DNA from 2 places in the Streptomyces sp. NPDC055243 genome. Region 1 is predicted to be linked to the other one. Evidence: riboswitches for the same ligand, from Rfam matches in the RefSeq annotation. Region 1 holds a riboswitch; the other holds the start of a gene.
What was found. A riboswitch is a leader RNA that binds a small molecule or an ion and turns the genes downstream of it on or off. The one in region 1 is predicted to bind ZMP and ZTP.

Region 1 (14,889 bases):
CGTTCGAGGTCAAGAAGGGCGAGGTCTTCGTCGTCATGGGGCTCTCGGGCTCCGGCAAGTCGACGCTCGTACGCTGCCTGACCCGCCTCATCGAGCCGACGTCCGGCTCCATCGCGATCGACGGCGAGGACGTCCTCGCCATGGACAAGGCGCGTCTGCGCGAACTGCGCAGGCACCGCGCCGCCATGGTCTTCCAGCACTTCGGCCTCCTCCCGCACCGCACCGTCCTCGACAACGTCGCGTACGGCCTGGAGATCCAGGGCGTCGGCAAGGCCGAGCGCCGCGCCAAGGCCCTCGAAGTCATCGCCAAGGTCGGCCTCGACGGCCTCGAACAGCGCAAGCCCGGCCAGCTCTCCGGCGGCCAGCAGCAGCGCGTGGGCCTGGCCCGCGCCCTCGCCGTCGACCCCGAGGTCCTGCTCTTCGACGAGCCCTTCAGCGCGCTCGACCCGCTGATCCGCCGCGACATGCAGGAAGAAGTCGTCCGCCTGCACCGCGAAGAGGGCCGCACGATGGTCTTCATCACCCACGACCTCAGCGAGGCACTGCGCCTGGGCGACCGCATCGCCCTGATGCGCGACGGCCGCATCGTGCAGCTCGGCACGCCCGAGGAGATCGTCGGCTCCCCGGCCGACGACTACGTACGCGACTTCGTACGGGACGTGGCGCGCGCCGACGTGATGAGCGTGCGCACCGCCATGCGCCCCGCCGACACCGACGAGGAGGGCCGCGGCCCGGCCCTCGCGCCGGACGCCAAGGTCGCCGAGGCCATCGAGGCCGTCGCCAAGTCCGGCTTCCCCGTCCGCGTGATGGACGGACCGCGCTGCCTTGGCGTCGTCGACCACGAGGCGCTGCTCGGCGTCGTCGCGGGCGTTGCCCCGGCGCAGAAGCCCGACAAGGGCCGCTCCGATACCGGCGAGGTGGTCGCCTGATGGCCACCGCCACCGCCTCGACTCCCGTACGTGACACGGGGATCGGCGCGCTCCTGCGCCACCGTGCCGTCGGCAAGATCCTGCTGCTCGCCGTCGCGGCGGCGATCCTCGTGCCGATCGTCAACGCCAAGTGGGCGTCCGGCGCCTGGCCCGGCGCGCTCACCGTCGACCTGACCGAGCCGCTCGGCAAGACCACCGACTGGATCATCGACAACCGAGACAGCCACCCGCTGTTCGTCTACTTCCTCGGGCACGTCTCCAACGGCATCGTGCTCTCCATCCGCGGCGTCTACCTGGTGCTCCTCGCGGCCGGCTGGGCCGGAGTGACCGTCGGCGCCGCGCTCGTCGCCTGGCGGGTCGCGGGCGTACGGCTCGCGGTCCTGGCCGCCGCCTCGTTCGGCCTGTGCGGACTGCTCGGCATGTGGGTGCCGACGATGCAGACGCTGGCCCTGATGATCGTGGCCGTGCTCGCCTCCGTCGTGCTCGGCATGCTGCTCGGGCTCGCGGGGGGCCTGAGCGACAGGATCTACCGCATCCTGCGGCCGGTCCTCGACACCATGCAGGTGCTCCCGGCCTTCTCGTACCTGCTGCCCGTCGCCCTGGTCTTCGGCATCGGCGTGCCCGCCGCGGTCATCGCGACCGTCATCTACGCGGCCCCGCCGATGGCCCGGCTCACCGCGCTCGGCCTGCGCGGCGCCGACGGCGGCGTGATGGAGGCGGTGACGTCGCTCGGCACCACCGCCCGCCAGCGCCTGCTCTCCGCGCGCCTCCCGCTGGCCCGCAAGGAACTCCTGCTCGGCCTCAACCAGACGATCATGATGGCGCTGGGCATGGCCGTCATCGCGTCGATGATCGGCGGCGCCGGTCTCGGTGACCGCGTCTACCAGGCCCTCGGCTCGGTGGACGTCGGCGCCGCGCTGGCCGCCGGTATCCCGATCGTCCTGCTCGCCGTGGTCCTCGACCGGGTCACCGGCGCGGCGGGGGAGCGACTCGGCGCCAACACCGAGGACAACTCCCCGCTGCGCGGCCGGCGCGGCTGGGCCGTGGCCGGAGCGGTCACCGTCGTCGCCGCGCTCGCCGCGCGCTTCGCGGACCGCCTGGAGTGGCCCGAGGGCTGGATCGTGAACATCGTCGAGCCGGTCAACACCGCCAAGGAGTGGATGGTCGACCACATCTACACCGGCGTGCCCGTCGTCGGCGGCACCGCCGACTGGGCGGCCCACTTCACCACCTGGGTCCTCGACCCGGTCCGCGACGGACTCCAGGGCATGCCCTGGTGGTCGGTCCTCCTGGTCGTCGCGACCCTCGCCTGGCTGATCGGCACCTGGCAGACCGCGCTCACCGCCGTCCTCGCGATGGCGGCGACCGGCGTGCTCGGCGTCTGGAAGCCCTCGCTCGACACCCTCGCGCAGGTCCTCGCCGCGGTCGCCGTCACGGTGGTCCTCGGCTTCGCGACCGGCATCGCGGCGGCCCGCAGCACGCGTCTGGAGAAGCTGCTGAGGCCCGTCCTTGACGTCTTCCAGACGATGCCGCAGTTCGTGTACCTGATCCCGGTCGTGGCCCTCTTCGGCATCGGCCGCGCCCCCGCGGTCGCCGCGGCCGTCGTGTACGCGCTGCCCGCCGTCATCCGCATCACCACGCAGGGCCTGCGCCAGGTCGACGCCGCGGCGATGGAGTCGTCCCGCTCGCTCGGCGCCACCAGCTGGCAGCAACTGCGCAATGTCCAGCTCCCGCTGGCCCGCCCGGCGCTCCTGCTCGCCGTGAACCAGGCGGTCGTCCTGATCCTCGCCGTCGTCGTCATCGGCGGCCTCGTGGGCGGTGGCGCGCTCGGCTACGAAGCGGTGTTCGGCCTCGCCCAGGGCGACCTGGCCACGGGCCTGGTGGCCGGTGTGGCGATCGTGTGCCTCGGCTTGATGCTCGACCGGGTCACGCAGCCGACGGAACGCCGTGCGAAGAAGGGTGCGTGACATGCGAGTACGTACGCGTGTGATGAGTGCCGCCACGGCGGGCTGCGCCCTCCTGGCGCTGTCCGGCTGTGCGGCCGACATGACCAAGCAGGCCTCTCCGTACGCCAATGCGGCGGGCGCCAAGACCGTGACGCTCTCCGTCCAGTCCTGGGTCGGCGCGCAGGCGGACGTGGCGGTCGCCGAGTACCTGCTCAAGGAGGAGCTCGGCTACCGGGTCGACAGGGTCCAGATCGACGAGGTCCCGGCCTGGGACGCGCTCAGCCAGGGCCGCGTCGACGCGATCATGGAGGACTGGGGCCACCCGGACCAGGAGCAGCGCTACATCAAGGACAAGAAGACGATCGTCCCCGGCGGCGACGTCGGGGTCACCGGGCACATCGGGTGGTACGTCCCCACGTACTTCGCGAAGAAGCACCCGGACGTCACCAACTGGAAGAACCTCAACAAGTACGCGAAGGACTTCCGCACCTCCGAGAGCGGCAGCAAGGGCCAGCTCATGGACGGCTCCCCGTCGTACGTCACGAACGACAAGGCGCTGGTGAAGAACCTCGGCCTGGACTACGAGGTCGTCTTCGCGGGCTCCGAGGCGGCGCAGATCACGCAGATCGAGCAGTTCGCCAAGCAGCGGAAGCCGTTCTTGACGTACTGGTACAAGCCGCAGTGGCTGTTCAAGAAGGTGCCGATGACGGAGGTGAAGCTGCCCGAGTACAAGGAGGGCTGCGACGCCGACCCCGTCAAGATCAAGTGTGCCTATCCGCACACGCCGCTGCAGAAGTACTTCAACGCCGACTTCGCCAAGAAGGGCGGCGACGCGGCGGAGTTCCTGAAGAACTTCAAGTGGTCGGAGGAGGACCAGAACGAGGTCTCGCTGATGATCGCCGACAAGAAGATGTCGCCGCAGGACGCGGCGAAGGCGTGGGTCGCCGACCACGAGTCGAAGTGGCGGGGCTGGCTCCCGAAGTAGCCCTTCGGGCGGGGCGGGCGGACTGACCGCCGCTGCGCGGCGAAGGTCTGGTGCCCACTCGTTCTCGGCGGGTCCTGGCCGCCGCTCCGCGGCGAGTTCTCCCGCCCGCCCACTCGATCACCCCGCAGGGCAATCGGGTGGTGGGCGGGAGACATCCGCCGCGAAGCGGCGGTCTGGTGCGGTGCCGTCCAGGGGCCATGCCGAAGCGCGCCCCGGACAAGCGGGCAGGGGCTACCGCAGCTCCGCGGTGATCTCGCGCAACGCCTCCGTCGCGCGGATCTGAAGCCCCGGCCCGAACGTGATCCGCGTGGCCCCCAGCTCACCCAGCTCCCGCAGGGAGGCACGGGACGGCCGGGCGCCCGCGTTGATGGGGCCCGAGATACCGCCCCGGAGGGCAGGCAGCGCCTCCGGCGGTGCTCCGATCGGGTAGACGCAGTCCGCCCCCGCCGCCACATAGAGGCGGGCGCGCTCGATCGCCTGACCGGGATCGGCGACACCCCGGATGAAGGTGTCGACGCGGGCGTTGATGAACAGCCCCCCGCCCGCGACGGAACGTACCTCCGCCAACCACTCCGCCTGCTCGCGCGGATCCTTGAGCGCCCCGCCCGCAGACTCCGAGTCCTCCAGGTTGCAGCCCACCGCGCCCGTCTCCAGGAGCCGCTCCACCAGCTCCTTCGGCGCCAGCCCGTAGCCGCCCTCGATGTCCGCACTCACCGGCACGGCCCCGGAGACCGACCGCACGATGCGGGCCACCGCCGCGAACATCTCGTCCGGCGGCACCTCACCGTCCGCGTACCCGAGCGACGCCGCGACCCCCGCGCTCGGCGTCGCGACGGCGGGGAAACCGGCCTCCACGAAGACCCGCGCGCTGGCCGCGTCCCAGGGCCCGGGCAGGACCAGCGGATCACCGGGCGCCCGCCCGTGGTGCAGTGCGCGGAAGTCGTCCACGAGGCTCATGGCGCGTACCCTCCCGGCTCGATGCGGCGGCTGACCATCACCCGGTTCCAGCTGTTGATGACGGTGATCACCCCGATGAGATGGGCGAGTTCGGCCTCGTCGAAGTGCTTGGCCGCAGCCTCGTACACCTCGTCCGGCACGAACCCGTCCGTCAGGACGGTCACCGCCTCGGTCAGCGCGAGAGCCGCCCGCTCCCGCTCGCCGAACAGCTCGCCCGCCTCCGCCCAGGCGTTGAGGAGGGCGATCCGCTTCGCCGTCTCGCCGTTCTTCACGGCGATGTCCACATGCATGTCCAGACAGAACGCACACGCGTTGATCTGCGAGGCCCGGATCATCACGAGCTCGGCGAGCACGGGGTCGCCGAGCCCCTTCTTCGCGGCCGCGCTCAACGCGGCCATCGCCGTCCCGACCCCCTTGTCGAGGTGCGTGGTCCGAGCGCTCACTTGTGGTCACCGGCCTTGTAGTGGCCCGGCACCTGACGCGTCGAGACGCCGAAGCGGTTCCACGCGTTGATCACCGTGATCGCGGCGATCAGCTGGGTCAGCTCCTGCTCCTCGAAGAGGGCCGCGGCCTTCTCGTACACGGCGTCCGGCACGAAGCCGTCCGTCAGGACGGTGATCGCCTCGGCCAGCTCCAGAGCGGCGACCTCCTTCGCGGTGTAGAAGTGCTGCGACTCCTCCCACGCGCTGAGCTGGATGATCCGCTCCACGCTCTCGCCCGCCGCGAGGGCGTCCTTGCTGTGCATGTCGATGCAGAGCGCGCAGTGGTTGAGCTGCGAGGCGCGGATCTTGACCAGCTCCAGGATCACCGGGTCGACGCCCTTACGGGCCGCCGCGTCGAGCCGGATCATCGCCTTGAAGACCTCGGGTGCGTGCTGGTGCCAGTCGAGCCGGGGCGCGTGCTCGTGGACGTATTCCCTGGTGCCGTCGTCGGTGCTGTCGTTCGTCGTCATGTCATCGACCGTACGACCGGAATAGCCCACGGGTATGGTCCATTCCCATGGAAGAATCCTGGGCCACTTTGGGCGTGGACCTCCACCTGGAGACGACCGGCGAGGCCACCTCCGGCACGCACTCCGGCGTACGCAAGGGCCTCACCGACGCCCTGCGTGAAGCGGTGCGCGGCGGCAGGCTCGCCCCCGGCACCCGCCTCCCCTCGTCCCGCTCCCTCGCCGTCGACCTGGGCATCGCCCGCAACACGGTCGCCGACGCGTACGCCGACCTCGTGGCCGAGGGCTGGCTCACCGCACGCCAGGGCTCGGGCACCTGCGTCGCCGAACGCGCCGTGCCGCGCCCCGCCGACCCCGAACCGCGCCGCAGGGCCGCCGGCGGTCCGACGTACGACCTGATGCCGGGCACCCCCGACCTCGGCTCCTTCCCGCGCGCCGCCTGGCTCAAGGCAGCGCGCCGGGCCATGGCGTCGGCCCCGAACGACGCGCTGGGCTACGGCGACCCGCGCGGCCGCATCGAACTGCGCACCGCCCTGGCCGACTACCTCTCCCGCGCCCGCGGCGTGCACGCGGACCCGGACCGCATCGTCGTCTGCGCCGGTTTCGCACAGGGGCTGAGCCTGCTGGGCGGTGTGCTGCGGGCGCGGGGTCTGCGGGAGATGAGGGTCGAGTCGTACGGCCTCGACGTGCACTGGGACCTGCTGAAGCGGGCGGGGTTGCGGACGAGGCCACTGCCTTTCGACGAACGGGGCACGTCGACGGCCGAGTTGGGGTCGAAGCGGGGGACGGGGCCGGGGCCGGGACAGGGGCCGGGAGCTGGATCTGGCCCGGCCAAGGCGGCGCTGCTCACGCCCGCGCATCAGTTCCCGATGGGGGACCCGCTGCACCCCGACCGGCGCGCGGCGGCCGTCGACTGGGCGCGGCGCGAGGGCGGGCTGATCCTGGAGGACGACTACGACGGGGAGTTCCGCTACGACCGGCAGCCGGTGGGCGCGCTCCAGGGCCTCGACCCCGACCGCGTGGTCTACCTCGGCACGGCGAGCAAGTCCCTCGCCCCCGGCCTTCGGCTCGGCTGGATGGTCCTTCCGGCACCGATCGCCGCCGAGGTCGTCGAGGCGAAGGGGGGCGCGGAATGGGCCTGCGGGGCGCTCGACCAGCTGACGCTCGCGGAGTTCATCACGTCGGGTGCGTACGACCGCCATGTGCGGGGCGCGCGCCTGCGCTACCGCCGCCGACGGGACGAATTGGTCGCCGCGCTCGCGGCGCGGGCACCGGAGGTACGGGTCACGGGGATCGCAGCGGGCCTGCACGCGGTCCTCGAACTGCCGCCGGGCACGGAACGTTCGGTGGTCCAGGCGGCGAGCTGGCAACGCCTCGCGGTCCAGGGCCTGGCGAGCTTTCGTCATCCCGACGCGCGGGTCCCGGGCCGGGACGCGCTGGTGGTGGGGTACGGAACACCGGCGGATCATGCGTGGGCAGGGGCGTTGGAGGCGCTGTGCCGGGTGCTGCCGTGAGCTCTTAGCCCGTCCACGTCCGGCGTTTGAGGACGAACTCGGCGGAGCCGGTGATTGACGGTGCCCAAGGCCCCTGCGCCAGCAGGTTTCCGGGAAGGGGCGGGGTTGGGGACAGAGCCTCGCAGGGTCCACCCACCCTCAAGCCACCCCCTACACCGCCCCCTCCACAGGAACCCCCTCCGAAGGAGCCGGCGCCTCGCCGAACCGCGCCAAAGCCAACGCCCCCACCACAGCCACCACGAACCCCAGAACGGCCAGCCACTCCAGCCCGTCCCGAGTCCGATCCCCCAGCCACACCACCCCCACCACCGCAGGGCCGATCGTCTCCCCGATCACCATCCCCGCGGTAGCAGTCGTCACCGACCCCCGCTGCAACGCCGACGTCAGCAGCAGAAACGCCGCACCCCCACCCACCAGCAACGCGTAACAAGCCGGGTTCCGCACCAACGCCCCCGGCGAGACATCGTCGATCAGCCGCACGGCCACCTCCACCACCCCGAAGCCGAACCCCGCCCCGAGCCCCAGCGCCAACGCCCGTCCCCGCCCCGGCAACCGCCCGGCCAAGGCCCCCAGCACCAACACCCCCACCGCCACGCCCAGCATCACGTACCGCAGGGTCGTCGACCCCGCGCCCTCTCCCTCGTCCCCCGAAGCGAGCCCCAGCATCGCGAGCCCCGCGCACACCACGCCCACGGCCGCCCACTCCACCCCGCTCAGCCGCACCCGCAGCAACCGCGAGGCCACCACCGCCGTGACGGCGAGGCTCGCGGCGAGCGCCGCCCCGACGGCGTAGATCGGGATGGAGCGCAGCGCCACGATCTGCAGCAGGAAGCCGAGCCCGTCGAGTGCGAGCCCCACGACGTACCGCCACTGCTTCACCGCGCGCAGCAGCAGCGCGGGGTCGACGCCGGACCCCGTACCCGGCGCCGTGGCGCGCGCGGCGACGGCCTGGAAGACGGAGGCCGTGCCGAAGCAGACCGCTGAACCGAGTGCGCAAATCATCCCAAGAGACACGAAGTGACTGTAGAGGAAAGGGATTCGGCTGAGCCGATTGGCATGGCGCAGGGACGCTTACCTAGGCTGGCCGCCGATCGCGTCTTGACACATGTACGACAACGGGGGAGTGGCGCAGCCGATGGCAGCGGAGAAGGAAAAGGGCACCCCGCGGCGGAAGCTGCGGTCCAGCACGGTCGTGCTCGGCGGGATGGGCGTCCTCGCGGCGGCCCTGACCTCGTGCGGCTCGGAGCCGGACAAGCGGTGCGTGGACCGCGACAGCTACGACGCCTTCAGCGGCTACAAGATCGTCGCCGACAAGAACTGCAAGAGCGGTTCGTCCTCCGGTTCCTCCTCCTCGTACGGCAAGGGGGGCAAGACCGGCGGCAGTTCCTACGGGACGGGTACGGGTACGGGTACGGGTACGGGCACCGGCAAGTCCGGTCGTCGCATGGACCCCGACTGGTACTACGACGCCGACGTCGACGGCCGCTACGCCGACTACGGCACCTTCAGTCGCAGCGAGGCCGTCGACCGCGACGGCTTCGGCTGCTCGGGCAGCGGCGGCGGCTGAGCCGGATACGAGCGAGCCACGAGAGCCGAGACCGAGACCGAGACCCGCATCATGGAACGCCGCACCCTCACCCCGCGCCCCGGCTGGCAGCAGACCGTCGAGGACCAGGGGCTCATCTACCCCCTCACCCGCTACCCCGACGACTCGCTGCGCCCCTACTGGGACGAGTCCGCCTGCTACGTCTTCTCCCTGCCCGAGGTCGAAGCCCTCGAAGAGGTCGTCGAGGAGCTGCACGCGATGTGCCTCGCGGCAGCCGGGCACATCGTCAAGCACGACCGCCTCGCCGACCTCGGCATCACGGACCCCCGAGTGGCCGAAGCGGTCACCGAGGCCTGGCGCCGACGCTCCGAACTCCCCTCCCTCTACGGGCGGTTCGACCTCCACTACGACGGCACGGACGGGCGCCCGGCCAAGATGCTGGAGTACAACGCGGACACCCCCACCTCCCTGGTCGAGGCCGCGAGCCCCCAGTGGTTCTGGATGGAGGAGTGCTTCCCCGGCGCCGACCAGTGGAACTCCCTGCACGAACGCCTCGTCGACGCCTGGAAGAAGCAGGCCCCACTGCTCCCGCCCGGCGGCCCGCTGTACTTCGCGCACTCCGCGGGCGACGAGCTCGGCGAGGATCTGATGACGGTCGCGTATCTGCGCGAGACCGCGCAGCAGGCGGGTCTGGACACCGAGGCGATCTCCATGGAGGATATCGGCTGGGACCGTCTCTCGCGGCGCTTCGTCGACAAGAAGCTCGGCTTCATCCGCAGCTGCTTCAAGCTCTATCCGTGGGAGTGGCTGACCACCGACCGCTTCGCCCCGCACGTCCTGGAGACTCTCGACAACGGCGGCGGTACCGGCTCCACCCTGTGGATCGAGCCGGCCTGGAAGATGCTCCTCTCCAACAAGGCGCTGCTTGCGGTGTTGTGGGAGCTGTATCCCGGCCACCCGAACCTGCTCCCCGCCTACCTGGACGGCCCCCGTGAGCTGGCCCTCGCCTCCGGTCCCGGCTACGTCGCCAAGCCGCTCCTCGGCCGCGAAGGCGCCGGAGTCACGATCCACCCGCCGGGCGACGCCCAGTCCTCCTCCTCCGTGCGTGCGGAGGCGTGCTGCTACCAGGAGTTGGCACCCCTGCCCGACTTCGACGGCAACCGTGTGGTGCTCGGTGCGTGGGTCGTCGAGGACGAGGCGGCGGGGCTCGGCATCCGGGAGTCGGCGGGTCTGATCACGGACGAGTACGCGAGGTTCCTGCCGCACGTGATTCTCTGAGGCCGGACCCGCGGGCTCCGCCAATTTCCCCGAGTACGCTGCCGGTTGATCGCGATGACGCACCCGGAGGCGAACCGAACATGGCCGACAGCAGGATCAACACCACGCAGCCTCACACGGCCCGGATCTGGAACTACTGGCTCGGCGGCAAGGACAACTACCCCGTCGACCAGGCCGCCGGGGACCAGATCCGCACCCTGCACCCCGGCATCGGCGCGTACGCGCTCGCCGACCGGCAGTTCCTCGGGCGGGCCGTGCGCCACCTCGTCACCGAGTGCGGCATCCGGCAGTTCCTCGACATCGGCACCGGTCTGCCGACCGCCGACAACACCCACGAGGTCGCCCAGCGGCTCGCCCCCGAGTCCCGCGTCGTCTACGTGGACAACGACCCGCTCGTCCTCACCCACGCGCGCGCCCTGCTGACCAGCACCCCCGAGGGCAAGACCGACTACCTCGACGAGGACCTGCGCAACGTCGACGCGATCCTCGAACACGCCGCCAAGACCCTGGACTTCGACCAGCCGGTCGCGCTGATCCTGCTCGGAGTCGTCATCTTCATCGAGGACGACTCCGAGGCGTACGGCATCGTGCGCCGTCTGCTCGACGCGCTGCCGGCCGGCAGCCACCTGGTCCTCTCGCACACGATCACCAGCCCGGCGATGCCCGACGTGGACGAGGCGGTGGCGTTCTGGAACGAGAACGGCACGCCCAAGCTCACGCAGCGCACACCCGAGCGCGTCGCCGAGTTCTTCGAGGGCCTGGAGCTCCTCGACCCCGGTGTGGTGTCGTGCAACCGCTGGCGTGCGGAGTCGACGGTCGGCGTCGAGGACGTGGCCATGTTCGGCGGAGTGGGCCTCAAGCGTTGAGTCCGGGCTGCTGAGACCGGGGCTGCTGAGACCGGAGCCGCTGAGGCAGGGGCCGCGGAGGCACGGGCCGCTGAGGCACGGGCCGCTGAGGCACGGGCCGCGGAGGCGGTACGGGGCCCGCCTCCCCGGAACTAGGCCAGCACGGCCCGCAGTTGATCAAGCCCCCAGTCCAGGTCCTCCTTGCTGATCACCAGCGGCGGGGCGATCCGGATCGTCGACCCATGGGTGTCCTTGACCAGCACCCCCCGGTCCATCAGCTTCTCGGAGATCTCGCGGCCCGTGCCGTGCGACGGCTCGATGTCGACGCCCGCCCACAGCCCGCGGCCCCGCACCTGCGTCACCGCGCCCGTGCCGGCGAGCAGCCCCAGCTCGGAGTGCAGATGCTCGCCCAGCTCGGTGGCCCGCTGCTGGAACTCGCCCGAGCTCAGCATGGCCACGACCTCCAGCGCCACCGCGCACGCCAGCGGATTGCCGCCGAACGTCGAGCCGTGCTCACCCGGCTTGAACACCCCCAGCACATCCGCGTCCGCCACCACCGCGGACACCGGCACGACACCCCCGCCTAGCGCCTTGCCCAGGATGTACACGTCCGGCACCACGCCCTCGTGCTCGCACGCGAACGTCCTGCCCGTCCTGCCGAGCCCCGACTGGATCTCGTCCGCCATGAAGAGGACGTTCCGCTCCCGCGTCAACTCCCGGACGCCCGCGAGATATCCGGCCGGCGGCACCAGGACCCCGGCCTCGCCCTGGATCGGCTCGAGGAGCACGGCCACGGTGTTCTCCGTGACCGCTTCCCGCATCGCGGTCAGATCGCCGTACGGCACGATCTCGAAGCCCGGGGTGTACGGGCCGTAGTCCGCGCGGGCCTCGGGGTCCGTCGAGAAGCTGACGATGGTTGTGGTCCGCCCATGGAAGTTGTCGCGCGCGACGACGATCTTCGCCCGCCCGTCGGGCACGCCCTTGACTTGATACCCCCACTTCCTGGCGGTCTTCACGGCCGTCTCCACCGCCTCCGCGCCGGTGTTCATCGGCAGCACCATCTCCTTGCCGCACAGCTCCGCGAGCCGCGTACAGAAGTCGGCGAACCGGTCGTGGTGGAAGGCCCGCGAGGTGAGCGTCACCCGCTCCAGCTGCTCCTTGGCGGCGTCGATCAGGCGGCGGTTGCCGTGCCCGAAGTTCAGCGCCGAGTAGCCGGCGAGCATGTCGAGGTAGCGGCGCCCCTCGACGTCCGTCATCCAGGCACCCTCCGCCGACGCGACCACGATGGGCAGCGGGTGGTAGTTGTGCGCGCTGTGCGCTTCGGCCGAGGTGATGAACTTTTCGGTAGTCGACACGGGGTCTCCGTTCGTCCTGCGGCATGGGGCGGGTGTGGCGCCCAAGTTCTATCGTCGCTCGGATCGTGGACGAGGAAACCTGCCGACCCGGCGTGCCCGCTAGGCTGCTCTCTACAGCACGGCGACTGGCGCACGGGGAACGGACCCCGAGGAAGCCGTGCGAGGCAGAACCTTCGAGGTGCCGCCCGCCTGGGCACCCCGGGACCACGACCGGAAACTCACCGCTCGCCCCGGAGGACGCCATGACTCACTCCCCTTCCTCGAACCTCGCCGCGGATTCCGCTTCCTCACGTTCCGCTTCCGCGGATTCCGCGCAGCTTCCGAACACCCTCAGCCACCCCGCGCTCGCCGCGCAGGACCCCGAGCTCTCGGCTCTCGTCGGCGCCGAGGAGCAGCTCCAGGCCGACACCCTGCGGCTGATCCCCAGCGAGAACTACGTCTCCACCGCCGTCCTCGAAGCCTCCGGCACGGTCCTCCAGAACAAGTACAGCGAGGGCTACCCGGGCCGCCGCTACTACGAGGGTCAGCAGAACATCGACCCCGTCGAACGCCTGGCCGTCGCCCGCGCCAAGTCCGTCTTCGGCGTCGAGCACGCCAACGTCCAGCCGTACTCCGGCTCCCCGGCCAACCTCGCCGTCTACCTCGCCTTCGCCGAGCCCGGTGACACCGTGATGGGCATGGCCCTCCCCATGGGCGGCCACCTCACCCACGGCTGGGGCGTCTCCGCCACGGGCAAGTGGTTCCGCGGCGTCCAGTACGGCGTCCGCCACGACACGGGCCGCATCGACTTCGACGAGGTGCGCGACCTCGCCCTCAAGGAACGCCCCAAGCTGATCTTCTGCGGTGGCACCGCCCTCCCTCGCACCATCGACTTCGCCGCCTTCGCCGAGATCGCCCACGAGGCGGGGGCCGTCCTCGTCGCCGACATCGCGCACATCGCCGGCCTGATCGCGGGCGGCGCCCACCCCTCACCGGTGCCGCACGCCGACGTGATCTCCACGACCACCCACAAGACCCTGCGCGGCCCGCGCGGCGCGATGCTGATGTCCCGCGAGGAGCACGCCAAGGCCATCGACAAGGCGGTCTTCCCCGGACTGCAGGGCGGCCCGCACAACCAGACCACCGCGGCCATCGCCGTCGCCCTGCACGAGGCGTCGCAGCCCTCCTTCCGCGACTACGCCCGCGCGGTCGTCGCCAACGCCCAGGCCCTCGCCGAAGCACTGCTCGCCCGCGGCTTCGACCTGGTCTCCGGCGGCACCGACAACCACCTGATCCTGATGGACCTCACCCCCAAGGACGTCCCGGGCAAGGTCGCCGCCAAGGCCCTGGACCGGGCCGGGATCGTCGTGAACTACAACACCGTGCCGTACGACCCGAGGAAGCCGTTCGACCCCTCCGGCGTCCGCATCGGCACCCCCTCGCTCACCTCCCGCGGTCTCGGAACGCAGCACATGCCGACCGTCGCCGACTGGATCGACCGAGGCGTCGCCGCGGCCCGTGCCGGTGACGAGGACGCCCTGACGAAGATCCGGTCCGAGGTCGCCGACCTGATGGCCGCCCACCCGGCCCCGGGCCTGCCGGCGCACTGACTTGCCTGACCGGCCTGACCGGCCTGACCGGCCTGACCGGCCTGACCGGCCTGACCGTTCTGATCGCTGGTCCGCACAGCCGCCCCAGGTCGGCCACCTCACCGGCCGGGGGCGGCAGCGTCCCTGCGCCCCCTCACACGTCCCGCAACTCCTGCCGCGGGCCGTCCTCATGGAGCCGCCGCCCGCGCAGAGAGGCGAGGAAGGGCCCCCGCAGCAGCAGCGCTCCCGCGGCTCCCGCCGCGGCGCCCGGTATCGCCCACCACCAGCCCGTGCCGCCGTCGCCCGGTATGCCATCCGCCCGTGCCGAGGCGGTCGTCGGCGGTGGGGCCGCATCCGTCTCGGGGGCTGTCGCCTGATTGCCCCCGGCTGCCGGAGCGCCCATGACCCCCAGCTTCTTGAACAGTGCCGTCAGGCGGGCCGGGTCCTTCGCCTTGTGCCACGAGCCGGTCATGGACTCCACGTCCGTCGTCGTGTGGATCCACACGGTCTCGGCGTCCTTGGCGCTCTTGGCACCCGTGGCGTCCTTGCCCTCCTTGGAGCCGGACGCCATCGGATAGGCCCGGTCCACCCGCCACGGACTCACGTCGTGGGCCATCCACGTCACATTGATCTGACGGCTTCCGGCACTCATGTCGAGACCTGGTGGCTGCTCGCGCCGGCCCTCGCCGATGTCGCCGAGACAGCGCTCCAGCTCGCCGTACTCCTTGTCGCTCACATAGAGCGCCGTGCTCTGCCCGCTCTCCGGCGAGACCACGAGGACGCTCGTCGGTCCGCCCGCCACCGCCTGCGGCGCCCCCATCACGACCAGCGCAAGCCCGGCCGCGAGCCCCGCCGCCGACCCGCACATTCCCCTTGCCGTACGCATCCGCATGTCCGATCCCCCAGCCGCTCCCCGGCACGACCCGTCCGCACCGCCTCACTTCTGGTACACCGCCCGAGCCGTTCAGGTTCCCTCTTCGCCGGAACGAGCCGGAAGCGACTTCCCGATCTCCAGCG
Region 2 (14,889 bases), on a different contig from region 1:
GGTGACCCGCATCGTGATGTTCAGGCGGCCCGAGGTCAGGCCGGTGGCGGGGTCCGCGGTGCCCTCGTGGACCTTGGGCACGCCGTGGAAGACGTAGCGCGAAGGCCCGCCGAAGACGAACAGGTCGCCGGAGGCCAGTTCGATGTCGGTGTAGGGCTTGGTGCGGGTCTGGGTGTTGCCCACGCGAAAGACGCAGCTGTCGCCGATGGACAGGGAGACCACCGGGGCCGACGACCGCTCGTCCTTGTCCTGGTGCATGCCCATCTTGGCCTGCCCGTCATAGAAGTTGATCAGCGCCGTGTCCGGGGTGTAGTCGGCCGCGGACGAGACGTCCCCGTACGCCGCCGTCAGCGCCCGGCGGCCCAGGTCGACCATCCAGTCCGGGAACGCGGCGACCCGCCGGCCGTTCACGTCACCGGCGGTGCGCGTGTACTGGTAGGGCCGCCAGTGCCAGCCGACGCACACCGTCTGCACCGACATGACCCCGCCGCGCGGCAGCTCGGTGTGGCGGATCGGCACCGGCCCGGTGGCCCACTCCCGGCACGCCGTGACGAGTGCGCGCTGCTGGTCCGGGGTGAGCCACTGCGGCACGTGCACCGCGCCGGGCGCGATCTCCGTGGTGGGGCGGGGAATCAGGGCGCTCACGCGGTCACCTCGGCGGGCGGACAGGTGGTGACCCAGCGGTGGCGTACGTCCCAGGTGGCGCCGTCGGCGGTGGCGCCCCGCAGGCCGTGGAGCACGTCGTCCCCGGCGAGCGCGGGGACGCGGGAGTCCTGGAGGGAGGCGAAGGCGTAGCTGCGGGCCGGGTCCCAGTCGGTGGAGTGGCGCAGACGGCGGGCCAGCTGGGCGAGGCCGAGCGGGGCCGCGGCCAGGACCCAGGCGTCCGGCGCCGCCGCGGTCAGGCGGATCGCGGGGCGCAGCCAGGACGCGGCCGTCTCGGGCCAGCTCACCGTGGTCAGGACCGTGCCGCCGCGGGCCGTCCATGCCGCGGTGAAGGCTTCGGCGGCGGCTCGGGAGGCCGTGTCGCGGCCGTGGCCGATGGTGACGGTCTCGATCCGCGCCTTCGGGAGCGTCAACAGGCCGATGAGGGCGGCGAGTTCGGCGTCGGTGTGCGGGGCGGGCGCGGGCAGGTCCGCGTGGGCGGCCTGCTCGGCGGCGCCGATCAGGGGCGAGCGGGATGACTCCCGCTCCGTCAGGATGCTCATGGTGTGCCGGTGCTTTCTGGGTCTGCCTTCCAGCGAGCGTACTGATCGGGCAGGCAGACCGCACAGGGGCGGTATCCGGCGGCGAGCGCGGTGGCCTCGTCGGGGAAGAACACCCGGTGGGTGGCGTAGCCGCCGCGGGCGACGGCCCGCAGCGCCGAGGGGCAGTCGAGGCGGCCGTACAGCCGTCCGCGGCGGTGTCCGCCCAGGGTGCCCGGTGTGCCGCTGGGGTACGGCTCTCCGTCCGGGCCGCACAGCGTGTACCTGCGCGGGTCCGGCCGCCCGGCCGGGGCGGGGTTCACGCCGCGTCGTGGAAGACCAGGCCGAGCGTGTGCCGCCGCCCGGAGCGCACGGTGCTCACGCCGTGCCGCATCGGCGCGTTCGACCAGCCGCGCTTGGAGGCCACGGGCCGGTCGCGGGTCGTGAAGACGAGCCCGTGGCCCTGCGGCAGCGTCGTGGACGATCCGCGCGACTGGGCGCGGGGGCGCTGCTCGGTCATGATGAACTCGCCGCCGGTGAAGTCGGTTCCAGGGGCGTCGAGACCGACGACGACCTGGAGCGGGAAGAGCATGTCGCCGAAGACGTCACGGTGCAGGGCGTTCCAGTCGCCGGGTCCGTAACGGAGCAGGATCTGCGCGGACTTGGCCTGCCCGGCCGCGTGGCACATCTCCACCCACTCCCCCAGGCTGTCGGGCCAGGGGGCCGGCTTGTCGAGCTTCGCGGCCCAGCCGCGGGCGACGGGCAGCAGCCGAGGGTAGAACGCCTCGCGCAACTCTCGTACGGCATCGGGCAGTTCATGGGTGAAGTAGCGGTACTGGCCGGAACCGAAGCGGTAGCGGGCCATGTCGATGGTGGTGCGGAAGCGGTCGGTCTCGTCGTACAGGGCGGCGATGTCGCGGCAGGCGCCGGGGGTCAGGAGCCGGCCGGTGAGAGCGTTGCCGTGCTCGTCGAGCTCGGCGGTCAGCGCGTCCCAGTCCCCGGCCGCCACGCGTTCGCCGACGCGGGCGTCCGCCGGGTGAGTGGTGTCGATCATGATGAGGTCCTTCGCGGTCGTGCGGGTCAGACGAGGGTGGGCTGGAGGGCGCCCTCATGGGTGAGGAGTTCGACCTTGCGCCGCACGCCGCCCGCGTACCCACGCATCGAGCCGTCCGCGCCGATCACGCGGTGGCACGGGCGCACCAGCAGCAACGGGTTCGCGCCGATCGCGGCGCCCAGGGCCTGGACCCGCCCGCGCTCGATGCCGAGCCGCTCGGCGAGCGCGCCGTAGGTGGTCGACGTGCCGTACGGGATCTCCTCCAGGGCGCTCCAGACGCGCCGCTGGAAGTCGGTGCCGCCGGGGGTGAACTCCATGTCGAACCGGGTGAGTTCACCGGCGAAGTAGGCGGCGAGCTGCCGTGCGATCTCCGGGAATCGATCCGGGTCGTGCATCCAACTCCCGTGCACGGCTGGGGCGTTCCGCTGGCCCGGCATGGACAGTGACGTCAGCGAGACGCCGTCCGATGTCGGCTCCCCCACCAGCAGCAGTTCGCCGAGCGGGCTGCTGACGGTCGTGTGGACGGTCATCGTGGCCACCCTCTTCCCTTTCCGTTCCGCGCTTCTTCGCTTCTTTCCACCTCCCACACTGAGGTGTCGCGATCGCGCGTGCTGGCGGGATTCGGACGGGGCGTTCACGCCCTGCGGGCCTCCGCGGCGCCTGCCGGAGCCGCCGCCACCTGGCGCGTCGGTGCCGGGTCGCGCTTCTGCCGTCGCGTCATGGCGACCCCGACGAGTACGACCGCCATGCCCGCGGCCACCCGAAGACTGAAGGCCTCGTCGAGCACGACCGCGCCCAGCGCCACGGAGACCACCGGCAGCAGATAGCCGACGGTCGCGGCGTTGGTCGCGCCCTCGTCCGCGATGATCCGGTAGGTGAGGTGGAAGGTGACACCGGTGGCGAAGACGCCCAGGACCACGACGGCGATCAGGGCGGTGCGGTCCACGTGGATCGCCTCCAGGCCGCCGACCGGCAGGGCGAGCGACGTCAGGCCCGTGGCCGCCATGAGCTGGGCCGCGGAGAGGGAGAGGGTGGGCATGCCCTTCCCGACGAGGTGGTGCCCCATGTACGCGAAGCCGACGGCGTAGCTCGCCGCCGCGCCCACGATCGCGAGGGCGCCCCAACTCGTCATGCCCGACTGCTGCCACGGGGCGAAGATCAGCGACGTACCCGCGAAACCGATGAGGAGTCCGGCGAGGCGTACGGGGCGCAGTCCGCGTTCCGTGCCGATGGCGAGGCCGATCAGGACCGACCACAGCGGGGTCGTGGCGTTCAGCGCGCCCGCCACTCCGGAGTCGACGGTCTGCTGGCCGACGCTGAAGAGGCCGAAGGGCAGGGCGTTGCAGAAGAAGGCGGCGACGAAGACGTGCTTCCACGTCTTGAGGCCGCGGGGCAGGCGGTTGCGCGTACCGAAGAGCACGACCGTCAGGGTCGCGGCCCCCAGGGTGCAGCGCAGGAGGGTGACCTGCACGGGAGACAGGCCCTCCAGGGCCAGTTCGATCCAGAGGAAGGTCGATCCCCAGAGGAGGGCGAGTACGCCCACCCTGGCCGCTGCCCACGTTCGTCCGGGGACGCCGTTCACTGTCGCTCTCCTTGGTCGGGGCCTTGATGGCGGGCCCTCGCCCTCGGGCCGTTGTCAGGGAACGATGCCGTCGCCGACACGAAAGGACAAGCAACAAGTTTTGAACTTTCATTAAGCTCAGCTACATCCTCAATGCCGGCCGCTTCCCGCCCCGCCCCGTCCCTTAGGGTGAGAGGCGGGCCGTGACTGGCGCTGAGGTGGAGTACCACCGGGGAGCGGCCTGACATCGTGTCGATGCCGCGCGCCTGGGCGACTCACCCTGAAGTCCAGGAGTGGCACATGCCCCAGACTCAGACTGCTCGCCTGATGGACGGCACCGGCCTCGCCCGCCGCCTCGTCGACACCACCTCCGCGACCGCGGCGGACATCCGCCGTCGCACCGGGAACTCCCCCTGCCTGGCGACCGTCCTGGTCGGCGACGACCCCGCCTCGGTGACCTACGTCCGCATGAAGCGCGCCCGCTGCGAAAAGGCGGGCATCGAGTCACGGCACGTGGCCCTGCCCACTTCGGTCGGCACCGAGGAACTGGTCGCGACGGTCACCGGCCTCTCCCAGGACCCGACCGTGCACGGCATCCTGCTGCAGCACCCCGTGGGGCCCCACATCGACGAGCGCGCCGCCTTCGAGGCGATCGCACCGGCCAAGGACGTCGACGGAGTGACCATGCATTCCTTCGCGGCGATGGGCTTCGGCCTGCCCGGCTTCGTGTCCTGCACGCCCGGCGGCATCATGCGCCTGCTCGACGCGTACGACGTCGACCTCACCGGCAAGCACGCCGTCGTCGTGGGCCGCAGCGCCATCCTCGGCAAGCCCGCCGGCATGCTGCTCCTGGGCAGGGACGCCACGGTCACGTACTGCCACTCGCGCACCGCCGACCTCTCCTCGATCGTCCGGCAGGCCGACGTCCTGATCGCCGCCGTCGGCCGGCCGCGGTTCATCGGCGGCGCGGACATCAAGCCCGGCGCCGTGGTGATCGACGCGGGTTACAACCCGGGCAACGTCGGCGACATCGACTTCGACTCCGCCCTGGAGCGCGCGAGCCTGATCACTCCCGTGCCCGGCGGTGTCGGTCCCATGACCATCGCCGTGCTCCTCGCCCAGACGGTCGAGGCGGCGAAGCGGCAGCTCGGCCTGGACTGATCGCGGGCGCCTCGCGCCTACTTCAGGACGCTGACCCCGTTGGCCGAGACGATCGCCGCGATGGCCAGCCACTCCACCCCCTCCAGGGACTGCCCCAGGACGACCATGCCCACCAGCGCCGCGAGGACCGGGTTGACGCTCATGAAGATCCCGAAGAAACGGGCGTCGACCCGGCGCAGGGCGAGCAGGTCGGCGAGGAACGGGACCGCTGAGGAGAGGACGCCCGCGGTCACCGCGCAGGCCAGGGCCGTCGCCGTCGGCGGGTGGTGGGCCAGCACCGCGATGCCGACCGGCACGTAGAGGAGCCCGGAGACTCCCGCGGCGGCGGCCGATCCCTCGACGCCCGGGAGGCGGGCCCCGACCGTGCGGTTGAGCAGGATGTACGAGGCCCAGCAGGCCGCGGCGAGCAGGCCGAGCCCGATGCCGACGTAATCCGCGCTGGGTCGCGGGCGGGCCAGGGCGACCACCGCGGCCCCCGCCACGACCGCGCAGCCGAGGTCCACCGCACGGCGGGAGGCGGCGAGGGCGACCGTCAGCGGGCCCAGGAACTCCAGGGTCACCGCCAGGCCGAGGCCCACGCGGTCGATCGCGGTGTACAGGGAGAGGTTCATGGTGGCGAAGACAGCGGCCAGGCACAGCAGCGGCCACCACTGGCGCCAGGTGAAGGCGCGCACCTTGGGCCTGCCGACCGCGAGGAGTACGGCTCCCGCGACCCATTGCCGCACGGCCACGACACCGGCGGGACCGATGGCTTCGAACGCCAAGGCGCCCGTGGCGGCGCCGACTTGATTGGACAGGCCGCTGCCGAACATCATCGCCATGCCCGGCAGCCGACCTCGGGAACTCTCCGCCGGTTCCCCCAGGTTCGCGGTGGTCCTGCCTTCGCTCCGAGACGTTCGCATGCACCGCAGGATGCGTCACCCGCGGGCATACGAAAAATGCATGCCGGCGTTCATCTATACGCTCTGGTTATTCATTGGCTCCGGTTGTCCCTACGCTGTGGCCATGGATCTGGAACTGCGGCATCTGCGCTGCCTGGTCGCCATCGTCGACACCGGCGGCTTCACCGATGCCGCCGCCGAGCTGGGCGTCTCGCAAGCTGCGGTCTCGCGCACCCTCGGCGGGCTCGAGGAGGTGCTCGGGGTGCGCCTCCTGCACCGCACCAGCCGGAGCGTCACGCCCACGACGGCCGGGGTGCAGGTGCTCGCGCGGGCCCGGCAGCTGCTCGCCGAGGCCGAGGACCTCATCCGCGAGGCGACCACCGGACACACCCGGCTGCGCATCGGCCACGCCTGGTCGGCGATGGGCCGCCACACCGCGGAGTTCCAGCGCCGCTGGGCCGCGGGACACCCCGACGTGGAGCTGTACTTGATCCGGACGAACTCCGCGTCCGGCGGCCTCGCCGAGGGCCTCTGCGACCTCGCCGTCGTCCGCACCACCTTCAACGAGGCACGCTTCGCCAGTGCCGTCGTCGGTCATGAGCGGCGCTTCTGCGCGCTGGCGAGCGACGACCCGTGGGCCAGGCGGCGCTCCATTCCGCTGGCCGACATACGGGACCGGACGCTCCTCGTGGACCGGCGCACCGGCACCACCAGCGCCGAGCTGTGGCCCGAAGAGGCCCGCCCACCGGTGGAGTACACCCAGGACATCGACGACTGGCTGGCCATCGTCGCGTCGGGCCGCTGCGTCGGCCTCACCCCGGAGAGCACCGCCAACCAGTACCGCCGCGACGGCGTCGTGTTCCGCCCGCTGCGGGACGCCGACCCCATCGCCGTACATCTCATCTGGCGCCGCCACGACCCGCATCCGGTGACGCACGCGGCCGTGGCGCTCCTGACGGACCTCTACCGGACGTGAGGCGGCGGCCCGTCCGTGCCGAGTTGAAGACCGGGACGCCCCGCCACCGCCACGGCGGGGCCGGGGCCCTGGGGGCCCGGGCCCACGAGGACGCGCTTCCCGGCGGCTCCGTACAGATGCTTGACGTGCAGCCGTATCACCAGGCGCCGCTCCTTCACCATCGCGGCACGGAACCCCTCCCAGTCGGGGTGCTCGCCCTGGAACCCCCGGAAGACCAGGGCCAGTTCGTCGGCGACCGCGTCGTGCGGGTCGGTCACGACCGGCGTGAGCTCGGCGTCGCCCTCGGCGATCATGTACGAGAATCCCGCGCCGTCGGTGACGAGGAAGCTCGCGCGCGGATCGCGGCGCAGATTGCGGGTCTTGGCCCGGCTGTCGGTGACCATGAGGCGGATGACGCGCTCCTCGGGGTCGTAGGCGTAGCCGACGTTGGAGAGCTGCGGGCGGCCGTCGCGTTTGAGGGTGACGAGCGTGCCGATGCGCTGTTCTTGGAGCAGGTCGAGCAGGGCACTTTCGTCGACTTTCCCTAAGTGCTCAGTCATGCGGCGAGAATACGAGAGGCGGGGGCCGTCCAGGCGGCGGAGCCAGGGCACACGGGCGCAAGCATCGCGAGCGGCGCAAAGCGATGCCCTCGTCGCCCGCGGGGGATTTAGGCTGACGAAGGCACCGCGTCTGATGGCGTTGCAGCTCTCTGGGTTCGCAGCTCCTTCTATGGGGTCACAGCTTCGTGGGGTCACAGCTTCGTGGGGTCACGTCGTCGCCAGCGCCTCCGTGGGAGGCAGCCGCGCCGCACGGACGGCGGGATAGAAGCCGGCGAGCCCGCCGATGACCAGGGTCGCGCCGACGCCGCCCGCCATCGCCCAGACCGGCACCACCGATGGCCAGCCCTGGTAGGTGGAGTAGCCGGAGGTGACGGCGATGCCGAGCAGGACGCCGCCCAGGCCGCCGAGCGCGGACAGCAGCAGTGCCTCGCAGAGGAACTGCGTACGGATCTGGCCGCGGGTGGCGCCGAGGGAGCGGCGCAGGCCTATCTCTGAGCGGCGTTCCAGGACCGAGATGACCATGGTGTTGGCGACCCCGACCCCGCCGACGAGCAGGGCGACCGCGCCCAGGCCGAGGAGCAGACCGCTGAGGGTGTCGTCGGTGGCCTCCTTGGCCTCCAGGACGTCGGAGGGGCGCGAGACGTTGGCCTCGCTGGGGTTCTCCGGGTTGGCGGTGGCGCCGAGCACGGACTGGACGTCGCCCACGGCGGCCTCCTCGGCACGGGTGTAGACCGTCGTCGGGTAGCCGTCGAAGTCCAACTCCTGTTCCGCGACGGGCCAGCCGACCAGCGCGGCCGAGTCCAGGTCGGGCACGAGCTCGTTGGGCGCGAGCAGCCCCACGACGGTGAACCACTGCCCGCCGAGCCACACCTTCGTGTCGGGACCGGCCCGGAAGACGCCCAGCTGTTCGGCGGCCTTGGGGCCGAGCACGACGGCCGGGTAGCGCTGGTTCGCGGCGTTCAGCCAGCGGCCTTCGACGATCCGTGCGCCCGCCGTCCTCGGCAGGTCGGTGCGGGCCGCGTAGACGTTGAGGCCGCCGGTCTCCTCCTTCTTGATGTGGTCGTTGCGGTAGACCTTGGCCTGCGTCTTGCCGATGGCGGAGACCGACTCGACGTCCTTGATGTTGCCGATCATGTCGACGGACGCGTCGGGCAGATGGGCCGCGTCACCGGCGAAGGACTGGCCCGGCGAGACGGTGAGGAGGTTGGTGCCGAGGGCGGCGAGCCGCCGGTCGAGGTCCTCGCTGCTGGAGGTGGAGATGCCCACCACGCCGACCATCGCCGCGATGCCGATGGCGATGCCGAGCGCCGAGAGGAAGACCCGCATCGGGCGCGAGCGCAGCCCCGAGCCACCGACCCGCAGCACGTCGGCCGGGCCCATCCGGGCCGGCTTGGGGCGCGGCGGCGGCGCGGGGCGGGGCAGCTCGTGCGCCGCGCCCGGCTCCCCCGTCGTGCTCAGCTCCTTCGTCGGGCTCATCGCAGGGCCTCCTCGGGGACGGGGAGCAGGTGGGACGCGTCGGTCACGTCGATCGCACCAGCCGCACCGGTCCCACCGGCCGTGCCGGTCGCACCGGTCGCGTCCTCTTCGATGCGGCCGTCCTTGATGCGGACCTCGCGCGGCAGCGAGCCCGCGATGTCCCGGTCGTGGGTGATGACCACCACCGTGGTCCCGGCCCGGTGCAGCTCGTGCAGGAGCTCGATCACCACCGCCCCGGAACGGGAGTCGAGGGCGCCGGTCGGCTCGTCGGCGAGGAGCAGCGGCGGATCGCCGAGGACCGCGCGGGCGATGGCCACGCGCTGCTTCTCGCCGCCGGAGAGCTGATGCGGCTCGTGGAACAGCCGGTGGCCGAGGCCGACCCGGCGCAGGGCGCGCTCGGCGAGCCTGCGCCGCTCGCCCCGGGGCCTGCCGCTGTAGAGCAGCCCGTTCGCGACGCTGTCCAGCGCCGGGACGCCGGGGGCGAGGTGGAACTGCTGGAAGACGAAGCCGATCGTCCCGGCCCGCAGCGCGGACAGCTCCCGGTCGCTGAGCCGGTCGACGTCGTGCCCGTCGATGCGCACGGTGCCGGTGGTGGGGCGGTCGAGGGTGCCCATGATGTTGAGCATCGTGGACTTGCCCGAGCCGGAGGGGCCGACGACGGCGAGCAGTTCCCCACGCCGGATGACGAGATCGGCGCCCTTGAGCGCCTCGACCTCTCCGTACGTCTTGGAGACTCCGGCGAGCTCGACCACCGGGTGCGCCGCCGTGGTCACTTGGTGCGCTCGGGGCGCTTGGGGCGCTCGGGTCACTTGGGGACCCCCACGACCGTGCCGTCGGTGATACCGGTGCCGGACACCTCGACCATGCTGTCGGAGAACATGCCGACCTCGACCGTCCTCGAGGTCACGTCGCCGTCCGCTCCGACGACCTCCACGGCGTAGCCGCCTCCGCGCTGTGCCACCAGGGCGTTGACGGGGACGACGAGCACGTCCTTGCGGGTCTCCGCCTTCAGGGAGATCTGCACGGCCGCCGCCTGGTAGCGGCCCAGGCCCTTCTGGTCGTCGACCTTCAACTCCACGGGCAGGGTGGGCTTGTCGTCGCCGCCCGCCTGGCCTCCGGCGTCCTCGGAGCCGCCCTCCTGGGGAGGCGTGGAGGGGGTCCCGATGTCGGTCACCTCGGCCTGGACGGTGGAGTCGTCGGGGAGGGTGACCGTGGCCTTGGTGCCCTTCTCGACCATGTCCTCGTACTGCACGTCGAGGTCGACGGTGACGGTGCGTTCGGTGCCGGTCCAGGTGAGGACGGGTCCGTTCGACGGGGCGCCGGCCGTGGCCTTCACGTCGGCGACACGCCTGGCGCCGGGGGCGACCACGGCGTCCGACGGCTGCACGGTGCCGGTCTCCGCACGGCCCAGGTCGTCCTGCCAGTCCCGTACGGCCTCGGCGGTCGCGACGTCGTACGTGTCGTCGACGGTGAAGCCGGTGTAGCCGAGGGCGGAGAGGTTCTTCTCCAGGATCTCGACGTCCTTGCCCTCGGAGCCCGTCTTCAGCGGGCGGTAGAAGGGGGTGGAGCCGTAGAGCAGCGGGACCTTCTGCTCCTCCACCTTGTAGGCGGCCCCGCCGCGCTTGACGGTGTCGCCCTCGCCCGGCACCCAGGTGATGATCCCCGCGCCCGCTTTGGTGGCGGCCGAAGCCTGTACGGCCGTCGCGTCGCCGTAGCCGAGGTTCCCGTCCACGGTTTCCGTGCGCGTCAGCGTGGTCCGCTCCACCTCGGCGGTCTTCGGGGGCGCCGAGGGGGCGTCGCCCGCCGATCCGGAGCCGTCGTCCCCGAAGACCCCGGTAGTGGCGGCGCCCGCGGCCGCGACCACGGCGATCGCGGCGACGACGATGAGCGACATCCGCAGGGGGCGGCGGCGCCTGCGGGGGCCCGCGGGCGGGGGTGTGGCCCCTTCGCCGCCGTCGTCGCCCTCACCGCCATCGTCGTCGCCCGGCTCGGGGGCGGTCTCCTCGCGGTCGGGTTCCAGGCCGTCGGGGGTCCGCTCGGAGACCTCTCCGGGGGTGTGCAGTTCGAGGGCTCCTGAGCCGCGGGCCGACTCCTGGGTCTTCTCGAACCGCCCTGTCCCCTCACGCTCTCCCGTCTCCTCGAACTCCCCTGTCTCTTCGTCCCGTTCCCGCTCGCGTGTCTCGTCCGGTGCGGTCATCAGGCGCCGCCGCCCGAGCCGGTGAGGCCGCCGCCGGGCCACTTGTCCTGGCAGGCGATCCTGGCCTTCTGGAACTCGTCGCTGCCGGGGTCGATGCCGCTCGCGCCGAAGTCGAGCGACATGTTGCCGCCGTTGATCTCCGGGTCGGGCAGCTTGGGCAGGCCGTTCTCGCGCATGCACTTGGCCCATGCCGCGACCTTGGCCGAGTCCAGCGGTTCACCGCCGCCTCCGCCTCCGCCGAGCTGGCCGCCCTGGGGCATCTTGTCGCGGCAGGCCTCCGTGGCGGACTGGAACTCCGGCGAGTTCGGGTCGACGTCGCCGCCGGGGGTGAGCGCGATACCGCCGCCCGCGTCCTTCTGCGGGTCGGGGAATCCGGTCACGCCGTTCTCGCGCATGCACTCGGAGAAGGCGAGGGCCTGGTCGAAGGGGCTGGTGGGTGAGGCGTCCGGTTTCTTCGCGTCGTCCGACGACGCGTCCGACGAGTCGTCGGAGCAGCCGCTGAGGAAGACGCCGGCGACGAGCGCCGACGCCGCTATCAGTGTCTGTGCGGTTCGCTTGTGTGTGGTGGACATGGGGCCAAGTTCTACGCGGGCACCGGTCACACGGCGGATACAAGCGGCGCCGCCCGTACAGGCTCGCCCGGACCCTGGACGCCGACACGGACGGCACCCCAACTAACCTGCGGATACGGGGAGTTCACCTCGGACGGCAGGGGACGGCCCGTCCAGGAAGCGGACCGGCCGGGCGGGGCTCGTCCAGCTCCCCCACCCCGGCGGCGCCGCGGTCCAGGAGGTCCACCAGGGTGTGCCTGCTCTTGCCGGACAGCTCCCGCCCCCGCTCGGGGTCGGCGAGGTCGTACAGGGCGGCGACGATGCTGGCGAGGTCCTCCTGGAGCCGGGTGAGGATGTCGGCGACCGCCGCCGCGTTGGACTCGACGATGTCGCTCCACAGCCGGGAGTCGCCGCGCGCGATGCGGGTGGTGTCGCGCAGCCCCTGCCCCGCGAGATGGGCCGCCTCCGCGGGGCCATCGCCCAGGCGCGCCGCCATCAGGCTGGCCACCAGGTGCGGGGCGTGGGAGGTCAGCGCCACCGCGTCGTCGTGGGCGCGGGCCCGCATCACGCGCGGCACCGCGCCGCACAGCGCGATCAGGTCCAGGGCGCGGCCGAAGGCGGCCCGGGAGGTGAGGCGGGTCGGAGTGAGCACCCAAGGCCGGTCGCGGAACAGTTCCGCGCGGGCCGCCAGCGGGCCCGAGCGCTCGCGCCCCGCCAGGGGGTGTCCGCCGATGTAGCGGGAGGGGTCGGGGGCGGTGTCCAGGATCTCCCGCTCGGCGTGCGCCTTCACGCTCGCCACATCCGTGTAGCTCAACGCGAGTCCGCGCGCCTGTAGTTCGGCGAGCACCGGGGCGATCTGGCTCGGCGGGACCGCGAGCACCGCCAGGTCCACGGGCGCCGCGGGGAGCTCCGGCCGCCCGGCACCGAGCACCGCCGCGGCGCGGACGGCGGACTCGTCGCGGTCGGAGAGGTAGACGGTCACGCCGCGCAGGCGGGCCGCCAGGGCCACGGAGGTGCCGATCAGGCCGGTGCCGACGACGGCCAGGGTGCGGAGCGTCACGCGACCTCACCCGGGAGCGGCTCCCCGGCCCCCTCCTGCGCCCCAGGCGCCTCGAACTCCCCCGGCCGCTCCCCCGTCCCCTCGTCGAGCCGCTCCTCGATCAGCGCGGCCAGGCGGTCCAGGCCCTGCTCGATCCGGTCGGACGTCAACGTACTGATCGAAAGGCGGAGTTGGCGGAACCCGGCCGACGCGCCGTAGAAGTGGTGCATCGGCGTGAACAGCACGCCGTGGTGGCGCGCCGCGTGCTCCAGGAGGGCGTCGTCGACCGTGAACGGCACGGTGAGCACGATGAAGAACCCGCCGGTCGGTGCGTTCCAGGTGACTCCGGCGCGATCGCCCAGGCGCTGTTCGAGGCCGTCGAGCACCTGGCGCAGATTGCGCCGGTAGACCTCCGTCTCCTGGCGGTTGGCGGCGACCAGGCTGCAGTCGTGGGCGAGGAGTTTGCCGCCGATCACCGCCTGGGCGATCGGTGAGGTGTTCACGGTGAGCATGCTCTTGAGCTTCGACAGCTCGTCGGCGAGCAGGACGTCACCGCCGCCGTGGCCGGTCACCCGCTGGTCGGCGACCACGTAGCCCACGCGGGCGCCCGGCATCCCGGTCTTGGCGAACGAGCCGAGATAGACGACGCGTCGGTGCCGGTCGAGGGACTTCAGCGTGGGCGGGCGGTCGGCGGCGCTGTTCAGGAGGCCGTACGCGTTGTCCTCCAGGAGCAGGAGGTCCTCGCCGGCGGCGATGTCCAGGAGGCGGTGCCGGTCGGCGAGCGGCAGACTGACGCCCACCGGGTTGGCGAAGTCGGGCGTGACGTAGCAGGCGCGGACCCGCTTTCCCTCGGCGCGTGCCGTGCGCAGCCGGCGCAGCAGGTCGTCGAGGTCGATGCCGTGCGCCGCGGTGCGCACCGGGAGCACGGGCATGTCGGCGAGCAACGCGGCGCCCGTCAGGCCGACATAGGTCGGGCTCGGGGCGAGCACGGCGTCGCGGTCGTCGGCGCGCAGCGCGCGCAGCAGCAGGAACATCGCCTCCTGGCAGCCGACCGTGACGACCACGGACGAGGGGTCGGCGTCGATGCCCTCGTCCACGGCGAGACTGCGCGCCACGAGGTCGCCGATGATCCCCTTCGTCGCGCCGTACTGGAACAGCGTGCGGGCGATCTCCGCCTCGCCCAGGCCGCGGCGGGTGCGGAGGTGGTCGCAGAAGACCTGGAGGTGTTCGTGGATCTGGGCCACGTCGTAGAAGCCCTCGTAGGGACGCCCCGCCGCGAACGAGATCGCGTCGGGATAGGTGTCGGCGACCTGGTTGAGGAGGTTCATGGACTCCATCGACACATCGGCGAGCGACGCGTGCAGCGTGGCCGCGTTCAACTCGGCGACGGCGATTTCCGTTTGCAGGATTTCCATCGCTTCAGCGTCCACCGAGAGCAGCTCCACAGCAATGGCTTGACAGGTGCGGGAAGCGCGAAGGCGGTCGTACCATCGGGGCCGCAAAGAGAATTCTGCCTCGCGGCCGGCGGCAATGGCCCGGATTTCCGCAGCACCTTTGTGGTCCGGCATTCCGCGATCCGGCGCGAGGGCATGAATCCGCATTCTTCTTCCCACGAGGACTCCGATGACGGATTTACCCGCAACGGCTTCGAACAACGATCTCGCGGATCTCGCGATCGACTATGTCGAGATGTACGTCGACGGCCTGGAGGCGGCGGTGTTCGCCTGGGTCGACAAGTACGCCTTCACGGTGGTCGGCACCGGCGGCTCCGCCGAGCACCGCAGCATCGCCCTGCGCCAGGGGCGGATGACCCTGGTGCTCACCGAGGCGACGGCGGGGCGCCACCCCGCCACCACGTACGTCAGCACGCACGGCGACGGCGTCGCCGACATCGCCCTGCGCACCGCGGACGTGTCCGCGGCCTTCGCCGCCGCGGTGGCGGGCGGCGCGCGTCCCCTGCGGAAACCGACCCGGCACGCGGGCGAAGGACCGGCGGTCACAGCTGCCATTTCGGGCTTCGGCGACGTGGTGCATACGCTGGTCGAGCGGACGCCGGGGGAAGGCCCCGGGCTCCCGCCCGGATTCGTTCCCGCGCTCGGCTCGCGCGAGGCGCGCACCAGCGAGGTGGGGCTTCTCGACATCGACCACGTCGCGGTGTGCCTGAACGCGGGTGATCTCGAATCGACGGCCCTCTTCTATCAACAGGCCCTGGGTTTCCGTGAGGTCTTCGAGGAGCACATCGTCGTCGGCGCCCAGGCAATGGACTCCAAGGT

Region 2: another riboswitch for ZMP and ZTP. It lies ahead of ACIGXX_RS02850 (bifunctional 5,10-methylenetetrahydrofolate dehydrogenase/5,10-methenyltetrahydrofolate cyclohydrolase); the one in region 1 lies ahead of glyA (serine hydroxymethyltransferase).

What each region holds. Positions count from the first base shown of each region.
Region 1 is NZ_JBITWR010000023.1:102,570-117,458, reverse strand. It holds gene ACIGXX_RS40445 (glycine betaine/L-proline ABC transporter ATP-binding protein) at 1-929, shown strand, start outside; gene ACIGXX_RS40440 (ABC transporter permease subunit) at 929-2,896, shown strand; gene ACIGXX_RS40435 (glycine betaine ABC transporter substrate-binding protein) at 2,898-3,860, shown strand; gene ACIGXX_RS40430 (isocitrate lyase/phosphoenolpyruvate mutase family protein) at 4,092-4,817, opposite strand; gene ACIGXX_RS40425 (carboxymuconolactone decarboxylase family protein) at 4,814-5,260, opposite strand; gene ACIGXX_RS40420 (carboxymuconolactone decarboxylase family protein) at 5,257-5,769, opposite strand; gene ACIGXX_RS40415 (PLP-dependent aminotransferase family protein) at 5,817-7,280, shown strand; gene ACIGXX_RS40410 (hypothetical protein) at 7,431-8,282, opposite strand; gene ACIGXX_RS40405 (hypothetical protein) at 8,416-8,847, shown strand; gene ACIGXX_RS40400 (glutathionylspermidine synthase family protein) at 8,899-10,104, shown strand; gene ACIGXX_RS40395 (SAM-dependent methyltransferase) at 10,185-10,970, shown strand; gene rocD (ornithine--oxo-acid transaminase) at 11,102-12,304, opposite strand; ZMP/ZTP riboswitch at 12,416-12,506, shown strand; gene glyA (serine hydroxymethyltransferase) at 12,547-13,893, shown strand; gene ACIGXX_RS40380 (hypothetical protein) at 14,027-14,758, opposite strand; gene ACIGXX_RS40375 (hypothetical protein) at 14,837-14,889, opposite strand, start outside.
Region 2 is NZ_JBITWR010000001.1:570,204-585,092, reverse strand. It holds gene ACIGXX_RS02880 (alpha-ketoglutarate-dependent dioxygenase AlkB) at 1-645, opposite strand, end outside; gene ACIGXX_RS02875 (hypothetical protein) at 642-1,205, opposite strand; gene ACIGXX_RS02870 (Ada metal-binding domain-containing protein) at 1,202-1,504, opposite strand; gene ACIGXX_RS02865 (2OG-Fe(II) oxygenase) at 1,501-2,235, opposite strand; gene ACIGXX_RS02860 (methylated-DNA--[protein]-cysteine S-methyltransferase) at 2,262-2,765, opposite strand; gene ACIGXX_RS02855 (DMT family transporter) at 2,870-3,817, opposite strand; ZMP/ZTP riboswitch at 3,990-4,075, shown strand; gene ACIGXX_RS02850 (bifunctional 5,10-methylenetetrahydrofolate dehydrogenase/5,10-methenyltetrahydrofolate cyclohydrolase) at 4,097-4,957, shown strand; gene ACIGXX_RS02845 (EamA family transporter) at 4,975-5,859, opposite strand; gene ACIGXX_RS02840 (LysR family transcriptional regulator) at 5,963-6,814, shown strand; gene ACIGXX_RS02835 (PPOX class F420-dependent oxidoreductase) at 6,802-7,353, opposite strand; gene ACIGXX_RS02830 (ABC transporter permease) at 7,561-8,733, opposite strand; gene ACIGXX_RS02825 (ABC transporter ATP-binding protein) at 8,826-9,602, opposite strand; gene ACIGXX_RS02820 (peptidoglycan-binding protein) at 9,635-11,026, opposite strand; gene ACIGXX_RS02815 (hypothetical protein) at 11,026-11,598, opposite strand; gene ACIGXX_RS02810 (prephenate dehydrogenase) at 11,723-12,637, opposite strand; gene ACIGXX_RS02805 (PLP-dependent aminotransferase family protein) at 12,634-14,031, opposite strand; gene hppD (4-hydroxyphenylpyruvate dioxygenase) at 14,240-14,889, shown strand, end outside.